2 regions of the Kitasatospora sp. NPDC052868 genome follow, and region 2 is predicted to be linked to the other one. Evidence: riboswitches for the same ligand, from Rfam matches in the RefSeq annotation. Region 2 holds a riboswitch; the other holds the start of a gene.

Region 1 (4,702 bases), on a different contig from region 2:
CCCGGCGGTCGGTGGGCTGGTGGGCCTGCTGCCCGGAGTGGCTGCCGGTGCCGACGGAGACCGGGAAGGCCGCCCGGTCGGCGCCGTGGTCGATCATCCGGCGCTCCAGCTCCATCGCCAGGTGCCGCTCGGTGCGGCCGACGAGGATCGACTCCAGCAGCTCGCCGAGCGCCTGGTCGGCGATCTCGGCCGCGATCCGCAGGTCGGCGATCTCGTGCTCGTCCTTGACCGCGCGCAGCCGTTCGACGGCCTGCGCCAGGTCCGCCAGCCGGACGCCCTCGGCCAGCCCGGCCACCGCGCGGTGCCGGCTGACGGTCAGGTCGTGCTCCTCGACCGCCAGGTCCGCGACCCGCAGCCGGACGGCCGCGGCGGCCGCGGCCAGCACGGTGTCCGCGCCGGCGGCCACCGGCAGCTGGGTGAGGTCCTCGCCGATCGCGCGGTCCCCGGTGTCGTCCGGCGGCAGGTCGTCCGGCAGGGCCAGCACCACCCGCTCCCGGGTGAGCAGCACACTCGCCCCGCACGGCGGGCATCCGGTCAGGTACCGGACGTTCGCCGGCCGGGTGATCAGCGCCGCATCGGCCCCGGACGCACTGCAGTGCTCCCTCAGCCGCTCCCGCCGGCCCGCGTACGCATCAGCCATGCGTCGAGCCTACGGAGCCCCACCCCGATCCGCCCGCCGAGCAGACCCGACCGGGCAGCCCCCGCCCCGGGCGGCCTCAGACCTCCGTCGGAGCCGGAGCCGGAGCCCCGTCCGGGGACGGGGTCCAGCGCTGTTCGACCCTGGCCAGCCGCCAGTACGCGATCGCCGCGCCCCAGACCACCACGAAGAGGCCGACGAGCACGTAGCCGACGTTGTCCAGCGACAGCTCCGCGATCCACCCGCTGACCGGGTCGGTCAGATCCAGCTTCTCGTGCAGCACCCCGACCAGCTCGATCGTGCCGATGACGAAGGCCACCGCGATCGACAGCCCGGTGATGGTCAGGTTGTAGAACACCTTGCGCACCGGGTTGGAGAACGCCCACTGGTAGGCGAAGTTCATGAACGTCCCGTCCAGGGTGTCGAACAGGCTCATCCCCGCCGCGAACAGCAGCGGCAGGCAGACGATCGCGTACCAGGGCAGGCCCGCCGCCGCGCCGGAGCCGGCCATCACCATCAGCGTCACCTCGGTCGCGGTGTCGAAGCCGAGGCCGAGGACCATGCCCACCGGGAACATCTGGCCGGGCCGGGTGATCGAGCGGGTGGCCCGGTTCAGCACCCGGGCCAGGAAGCCGCGCGCGTTGAGGTGCTCCTCCAGCTCCGCCTCGTCGAACCGCCCGGCCCGCATCGACCGGAACACCTTCAGGATGCCCAGCAGGGCGACCAGGTTGAGCGCGCCGATCAGGTAGAGGAAGGCCCCGGAGGCGGTGGTGCCGACCACTCCGAGCCACTTGTGGGTGGCGGACTCGTCGTCCATCAGCGTGTTGGCCAGCTGGGCGCCGCCCGCCACCAGGGCGGCCATCAGGACCACCATCGAGGAGTGTCCGAGGGCGAACCAGAAGCCCACCGAGACGGGCCGCTTGCCGTCCGCCATCAGCTTGCGGGTGGTGTTGTCGATCACCGCGATGTGGTCCGCGTCGAAGGCGTGCCGCATGCCGAGCGTGTACGCGGTGACACCCAGGCCCACCCCGAAGACCTGGGTGCCGACCGCGTACTCCTGGGGGGCGACCAGGAAGACGAGCGTCCCGAAGGCCACCACGTGCATGGCCAGGATCACCCCCATGAGCCCTGCCGTGCGGATCGTGTCCTCCCGCCGCCAGCGGAAGGACGGCAGCACGGCGGACGGCGCCGGCGCAGCGGCGGTTTCGGGCAGGGTCATCGTGGGATCACGCTCCAGCACCTCGTGGAATGACGTTCGTGAGATGCCGTGGCCGGTCTCCTGGCTTACGGGGCGTCCGTACCCGCCTTCCCAGGTGCGCGAGGCACCCAGTGGCGTCGTGGATAGGACGACTCCCCCCGATCACAGTGGCGAGGGCCGCTCCGGACTGGGGACCTCTGAAGGTCCGTCACCGGTCTTCCCGAACACCACGGCGGGCAACACCGTAGGGCCCCTCGCAACACCCTTGCAAGGCTGCGCACCTGCGCAGGTGTCCAGGATCACAGCCCGGCGGCCACCCGGGCCGGCTGCAAGAATGGGCCCATGCATCTCGTACCGGCCGACCGCGAGGGCCGGCGCACCATCGACGGGCACCGGGTCTGCGAGGCCATCGCCGCGATCGGCGACACCGCGCACGTCCGCTCCTGGGCCGAGCGGTTCTCCCTGCTCGCCGATCCCGGCCGACTCGCCCTGCTGCTCGCCCTGCACCGGGCCGGCCCGCTCGCCGTCAGCGACCTGGCGGTGGCCACCGGGATGCGCGATCCGGCCGTCTCCCAGGCGCTGCGGCTGCTCCGCACGGCCGGCGCCGTCACCGGCGACAAGGACGGACGCGTGGTGCGCTACCGGCTCGTGGACGACACCCTGCGCCCCCTGCTCGACGAGTGCGCCGCCGCCGAGCACCACGAGCCCGTCATCGAGCAGCCCGGACCGGCCACCGCCACGGGCTGACCCGCCCTCCGCCGCGCTCGGCGCCGTCCCGCCCGGGTGTGGAACCGACCCGTGAGCCGGACCGCCCTCAGCCTTCCCGGACCAGGCGTTCGAAGCGGCGCAGCGAACGGTCCGCCAGCGGCTCGGTGACGGGGTGGAGGGCGCGGGCGAGCAGGGCCGCGCCGGGCAGCCGGAACGCCCCGAGGAAGGCGAAGCGGGTGCCGTCCGACTCGGGCCTCGCGGCCAGACCCCCGAGTAGGAAGCGGCTGCGCATCAGGCACCAGCCCGGCGCCTGCTCGACGTCGAAGCGGGCGCGCAGACGGGAGTGGCCGACCACCAGGGCCTGCCGGCGGCCCTCCGCCGGGCCCTCGCCGAGGCGGACCGACCGGATGTCGGGCAGCCAGCGCGGCAGTCGGCCCTCCAGGTCCGCGGCCACCGCCCAGACCTGGTCGAACGGGACGTCGATCACCGTCTCGTGGACGGCGCCGCCCGGGGTGGCGGCGGCGATGACGTGCAGGCGGCGGACCGGGTCGAAGTCGGCTACCGGCCAGGGGATGCGCTCGGTCACTGCTGCCACGCCCTTCGGAAGCTGAGTCGGGCCCGGGACAGCCGGGACTTCACGGTGCCGGTCGCCACGCCCAGCAGGTCGGCGGTGGCCCGCTCGTCCAGGCCCTCGATGTCGCGCAGCACCAGGACGGCACGGTGCTCGGGGGTGAGCCGGGCGAGGACGTCCTCGATGTCGGTGGCGAGCTGCGGATCGCCGGGGCGGGGCAGCTCGGAGAGGTCGGCGGGGACGCAGCGGGCGACCCGCCGCACATGCCGGACCGCCTCGCGGACGGCGATCGAGCGGACCCAGCCGAACAGCGCGGCCGGGTCCTTGAGCTGGCGCAGTCGGCGGAACACCGCGATCAGCGCCTCCTGGGTCGCGTCCGGCCCGTCGTCCAGCGCGATCGGACCGCAGAGCCGGCGCACGTACGGTGTGACCAGCTCCAGCAGTTCGCTGACGGCCAGCTGGTCGCCGCGCTGGGCGGCACGGACCAGCACGGCGGTATCCGTTGGGGTGTCGGGACCATCCACGTCCGATCAGAGGCGCCGAAACCGCCGGACGTTCCCTCGTCCGCACCGCTTTCCACTGTGACGCTCGCCACGGGAACGTCCGCCCGCCGGGGCGGCTCCTGTGGGGCGACACACTGCCGGGACATCCGAGGGGTCGCCATGAATCGCCGCCGTACCGCCGCGCTCGCCATCGCCACCGTGCTCGCCGCCGACGGGCTGCTGCACGTCTACTGGGCCACCGGCCGCACCTGGCCGGCGCCGGACACCGCGGCGCTGTCGCAGCTGGTGCTCAACGCCGACGTGCCCTTCACCCCGCGGGTGGTGCTGCCGCTCGCCGCGCTGCTGTTCTCGGGCGCCGCGCTGGTGGCGGCCCGCGGCGGGGTAATGCCCGCCACCGCCCGCCGACTGCCGGCCCTCGCCCTGCGGTGGGGTCCGCGCGCGGTCGCGGGCGGACTGCTCGCGCGCGGACTGGCGGGGCTGGTCTGGGCGGCCGGGATCGGAGCCGAGACCGACTCGGCCTTCTACCGGCTCAACCTGGCCGTCTACACGCCGCTCTGCCTGGCCGGCGCCGCGGCCGCGTGGACGGTGGCCCGTGACGCCGGGCAGCGTGCGCCGCGCTGAGCACCCCGCACCCAGGTCCTGTCCGGCCCGCCCCCGGCACAGGGGTGTCCGGGCGCGCACCGGCAGACCCGACGCGCCCGGGCGGGGTGCGCCTGGTCAGACCCGCTGGCAGCCCGGGCACCAGAACAGGTTGCGCGCGGCGTGCGCCTCCGTGCGCACGTCGGTACCGCAGACCAGGCAGGGCATCGCGGCCCGGCGGTAGACGTAGACCTCGCCGCCGTGGTCGTCGACCCGCGGGGGCCGGCCCATCGCCTCGGGGGTGTGCTCCGGCCGGACGGTGTCGATCCGGCCCGCGTCCGCCCCCTCGCGCATCAGGTCCACCAGGTCGGCCCAGATGGCGTCCCACTCGGCGCGGCGCAGGTCGCGCCCGGCCCGGTGCGGGCTGATGCCCAGCCGGAACAGCACCTCGGCGCGGTAGACGTTGCCGACCCCGGCCAGCACCTTCTGGTCCATCAGCAGCGCGG
Region 2 (4,702 bases):
GATCTCGCCGAGGTTGGCCAGATCGGTGTAGAGCGCGTCCAGCGGGGACATCACCCCGCGCTCCGGGCCCCTGCCGCTGCGGCAGGACTCGCTGAGCACGTAGGAGTCGATGCCGAGCCCGGCGAGGGCCTGCGGGGTGAAGCCGTCGGCGTCGTCGAAGCCGTAGTGCCAGCCGGCGAAGACCAGGTCGGCCCGGGCCTCCAGCACGATCTCCTTGGTGATCTGCTGCTTGGAGAGCCAGCTGGTCCGCGCGTAGCCGTCCTTCCAGGCCACCTTGTCCACCTGGCCCTTCTCGTCGGGCATCACGTAGCCGGCCATCCGGTCGGCGAGTCCGAGTGCCAGCATCAGCTCGGTGATGCCGACGTCGTTGGTCACCGCCCGGGCGGGCTTCGCCTTGAAGACCGCCTTGGCGCCGCAGTTCTCGACGGTCACCGGGTAGTGGGCGGAGCCGGCGGCGGCATCGCCGGCGGGGGCGATCTCCGCGCCGCAGGCGGTCAGGGCGAAGGTGAGCAGGGCGGCGGCGGCAACGGCCTTGGTGCGCATGGGAGGTCCTAGGGTCGGTCGAGCCGGTCGAGGCGGTCGAGGAGCAGATGGACGGCGCCGGTCAGCGGATGCCGTACGGGGGTGGCGCGCACGCCGAACACCTCGGCCAGCAGGTCGGGTCGGAGCACTTCGGCGGGCGGCCCCGAGGCCACGATCCGGCCCGCCTCGATCACGTACAGCAGATCGCAGTGGCCGGCCGCCAGGTTGAGGTCGTGCAGCGCGGTGAGCACGGTCGGACCGGCCTCCCGGACGAGCGCCAGCACCTCCAACTGGTGCGCGATGTCCAGGTGGTTGGTGGGCTCGTCCAGCACCAGCACCCGCGGCTCCTGGACGAGCGCGCGGGCGATCAGCACCCGCTGCTTCTCGCCGCCGGACAGGCTGAGGAAGCCGCGCCCGGCCAGGTGGTCCGCGCCGGCCCGGCGCAGCGCCGCGGCGCAGCGCTCCTCGTCCCCGGCGGTCGGTCCGGCGAAGGCGCCGCGGTGCGGGAGCCGGCCCATGCCGACCACCTCGGCCACCGTGAAGTCGAACTCGGCGGAGTGCTCCTGGGGCAGCGCGGCGACCCGCCGGGCGGCCTCGCGCGGGGCGAGCGCGTGCAGGTCGGCGCCGCCCAGCCGGACGGCCCCGGCGGCGGGCCGCAGCGCCCGGTAGACGCAGCGCAGCAGCGTCGACTTGCCGCTGCCGTTCGGCCCGACCAGGCCGACCACCCGGCCGGCGGCGGCGCTCAGGGTGATGTCGTGGACCAGGCGGGTCCCGGCGAGGTCGACCGAGACCCGGTCGAGGTCGATGTCCATCAGCGGCCTCCGAAGGTGTAGCCGCGACGGCGCATCAGCAGCAGGAAGCAGGGCACGCCGAGGACGGCGGTGACCACCCCGACCGGCAGTTCGGCGGGGGCGAGCACCACCCGCGAGAGGATGTCCACCCAGACCAGCAGCAGCGCGCCGGCGAGCGGGGCGACCAGCAGCACCCGGCGGTGCCCGGCGCCGACCAGCATCCGCGTCAGGTGCGGCACCATCAGCCCGACGAAGCCGATCGCGCCGCTGACCGCGACCACCGTGCCGGTGACGGCGGCGGTCACCACGAACAGCTCGCGGCGCAGCCGGTCGGCGTCCACCCCGAGCGAGGCGGCCGTCTCGTCGCCCATCGCGAGCGCGTCCAGCCGTCCGGCCGAGCAGGCCAGGTACGCCAGGCCCGCCAGCACGGTGGCGGCGGCGATCGGCACCGAGCCCCAGGTCGCGCCGCCGAGGCTGCCGAGCAGCCACATCATCGCGCTGCGGGCCGCCTCCCCGCGGGCGGCGCCGAACACCATCAGCGCCGTCACCGCCGAGAAGCCGTAGGACATCGCGGTGCCGGTGAGCACCAGTCGCAGCGGGGTGAGCCCGAAGGCGGACCGGGCGGCGGCGTACACCAGCACCATCGCCAGCAGGGCCGAGCCGAACGCGGAGACCGACAGCGCCCAGACCCCGAGCGAGGCGAGGGCGCCGAGCAGCAGGACGGCGTTGGCGCCGACCGCCGCGCCGGAGGAGATGCCGAGCACGAACGGGTCGGCGAGCGCGTTGCGGACCATCGCCTGGACCGCGACGCCGGTGGCCGCGAGTCCGGCGCCGACCACGGCGGCCAGCACGGTCCGCGGCAGCCGGATCTCCCAGACGATCGCGTACGCGGCGGCCTCCCCGGCCTCCAGCCGACCACCCGTCAGTCCGGCGCCGAGCAGCCGCAGTACCCGGTCCCAGCCGAGTCCGGCGGCGCCCAGGGCCACCGCGCAGACCATGGACAGCAGGAGCGCCGCGGCCAGGGCGGCGGCCAGCGGCACGGCGGGTATTCGGCGGAGCGGTGCGGTCGCTGCGGTGCTCAACGGGGGCGCGCCTTAGCCTCGGGCGGTGGTCCGGGCAGGGTCGGCGGGCCGGGGCACCGGGGTGTGCCGCAGCGCCATCCCTTCGCAGTCCACGGCGAGTTGTCGGGAGGTCAGCGCCCCAGGGCGATCGGGCTCACGGGGCCGGGGCTCCGTTTACCGTTGCGGGTCAGCGCCGGATTCGCACCGGACTTCCCCCTGGGGACGCCCTGGCAGCATAACAAGCGCTCAGGGCGGTCAACCCTTACCGGGTGCCGGGGTGACACCTCCTCGGAGCGTCCCGGAGGCCTGCGCGCGCCGCGGAACGCACGAGCGCCCCCCTCCGGCGGGCCGGAGGGGGGCGGTCGAAGGCGGCTGAGCGGCGATCAGGCCTGCTTGGTCTCCCAGAAGATCTTGTCGACCTCGGCGATGAGGTCGAGCAGGGCCTGGCCGGTGGCCGGGTCCGTCGACGCCTTGGTGGCCGAGGCGGCCTTCAGGGTGTCGTTGATCAGCTGGTGCAGCTGCGGGTACTTCTCGAAGTGCGGGGCCTTGAAGTAGTCGCTCCACAGCACCGAGATGTGGTGCTTGACGGCCTCGGCGCGCTGCTCCTTGATGATCAGGGCCCGGGTCCGGAACGCCGGGTCCTCGTTGGCCTGGTACTTCTCCTGGGTGCCCTTCACCGACTCGGCCTCGATCCGGGCCTGCGCCGGGTCGTACACGCCGCAGGGCAGGTCACAGTGGGCGTGAGCGGTGGCACGCGGTGCAAACAGACGAGAGAACATGGGAGTCCTTCCTTAGATCGTCTTCCCGCGCCCGAGATTACCCCTCCGGCCACCCGGTTTCGCGGTCGGGCAGTCGGCCTAGGGCAAAAGGCGGAGCCGGAACCGGACCAATCCGGACATCGGCGGGTGACGGTCCGTACGGCAGACTGGGACGCGGCGGGCCGGGAGGAGGAGTCGTGGCGCGGATGGTGCAACCGGAGGGCGGCGCCCCGGGGGGTGTCGCCCCGTTCGGGCTGATCGACGTGGCGGGCGACTCGATGGTGCCCACCCTGCGCGAGGGCGACCAGCTGGTCGTCCGGTACGGCGCGCGGATCAGGCCGGGTGCGGTGGTGGTGTTCCGCCACCCGCTCCAGCAGGACCTGCTGGTGGTGAAGCGGGCCGACGCGCGGCGGCCGAAGGGCTGGTGGCTGCTGTCGGACAACCGGCCGATCGACAGCGACAGCCGCAGCTACGGCGCGGTGCCGGACGAGCTGGTGCTCGGCCGGGTGCTGCTGCGGCTGCGGCCGCGCCCGGCCTGGCTGGCCCCGGGTCGACGGCTGGAGCGGCTGCTGCTCCGCGGCCCGCTGGCCCGGGTGCCGGGGCTGGCCCGCCGGCTCGGGGTCTGGGTGGACCCGGACGGCTTCTGAGCGGCCTCAGGCGGTGGCGGCCTCCTGGGCCTCCAGGCGCTTGCGGGCCCGGTACGCGGCGACGTTGGCGCGGGTGGCGCAGCGGTCGGAGCAGTAGCGGCGGGAGCGGTTGGTCGAGGTGTCCAGGTAGGCGTTGCGGCAGGGTGAGGCCTGGCAGATGCCGAGCCGGTCGGCGCCCAGCTCGGTGAGGTGGACGGCCAGGCCCATGCAGGCGACGGCGCTGAAGTGCGCGGTGGCGGTGGGCGAGTTGTCGGCGAGGTGCAGGTGCCAGCGGGGGCGTCCGGCATCGTCGAGGTAGTCGTGCCCGGAGACCAGCGGGCTGACGGGGTACTCCATCAGCAGGCTGTTCAGCAGGTCGACGCCCCGGATCTCGTCCCCCTCGGCGGCGGCTTCGAACACCCCGCGCAGCCGGGTGCGGACGCCGCGCAGCCGCGGCAGGTCCGCCTCGTCGGCGAGCGCGGCGGCCCGCGAGGAGTCGGAGAACAGGCCGCGGACGGCCTCCACCGAGGTCAGCGAGTCGGTGCCGCGCTCGGGCTCCTCGGTGTTGACCAGCCGAACGGCCAGGTCTGCGTACGAGGCGAGCTCCACGGTGGTCCTTTCAAGCGTTGGTAACGGGCTGAGTGCCTCCAGCCTATTACCTTGGCGGGGCAAACGCAGGCGCCCGGCAGGACCGGCCTGCCGGGCGCCCGGGGTGCGCTTCAGAGCGCCTGGATCAGAGCACCTTGGAGAGGAACGCGCGGGTGCGCTCGTGCTGGGGGTTGGTGAGCACGTCGCGCGGGTTGCCGGCCTCGACCACCACGCCGCCGTCCATGAACACCAGCGCGTCGCCGACCTCGCGGGCGAAGCCCATCTCGTGGGTGACGACGACCATCGTCATGCCCTCCTCGGCCAGGCCGCGCATGACGTCGAGGACGTCGCCGACC

The links. A riboswitch is a leader RNA that binds a small molecule or an ion and turns the genes downstream of it on or off. The one in region 2 is predicted to bind cobalamin.
Region 1: it holds a riboswitch for cobalamin, as region 2 does, so the genes downstream of both, ACIGZJ_RS16005 (HoxN/HupN/NixA family nickel/cobalt transporter) here and ACIGZJ_RS07710 (FecCD family ABC transporter permease) in region 2, are expected to answer to the same signal.

Annotation. Positions count from the first base shown of each region.
Region 1 is NZ_JBITZW010000008.1:168,126-172,827, forward strand. It holds gene ACIGZJ_RS16000 (M24 family metallopeptidase) at 1-640, opposite strand, end outside; gene ACIGZJ_RS16005 (HoxN/HupN/NixA family nickel/cobalt transporter) at 717-1,856, opposite strand; cobalamin riboswitch at 1,889-2,082, opposite strand; gene ACIGZJ_RS16010 (ArsR/SmtB family transcription factor) at 2,178-2,582, shown strand; gene ACIGZJ_RS16015 (SRPBCC family protein) at 2,650-3,129, opposite strand; gene ACIGZJ_RS16020 (RNA polymerase sigma factor) at 3,126-3,605, opposite strand; gene ACIGZJ_RS16025 (DUF3995 domain-containing protein) at 3,777-4,238, shown strand; gene ACIGZJ_RS16030 (Fpg/Nei family DNA glycosylase) at 4,335-4,702, opposite strand, start outside.
Region 2 is NZ_JBITZW010000003.1:280,818-285,519, forward strand. It holds gene ACIGZJ_RS07700 (ABC transporter substrate-binding protein) at 1-543, opposite strand, end outside; gene ACIGZJ_RS07705 (ABC transporter ATP-binding protein) at 552-1,334, opposite strand; gene ACIGZJ_RS07710 (FecCD family ABC transporter permease) at 1,334-2,311, opposite strand; cobalamin riboswitch at 2,500-2,619, opposite strand; gene sodN (superoxide dismutase, Ni) at 2,758-3,153, opposite strand; gene sodX (nickel-type superoxide dismutase maturation protease) at 3,339-3,779, shown strand; gene ACIGZJ_RS07725 (CGNR zinc finger domain-containing protein) at 3,786-4,367, opposite strand; gene ACIGZJ_RS07730 (amino acid ABC transporter ATP-binding protein) at 4,492-4,702, opposite strand, start outside.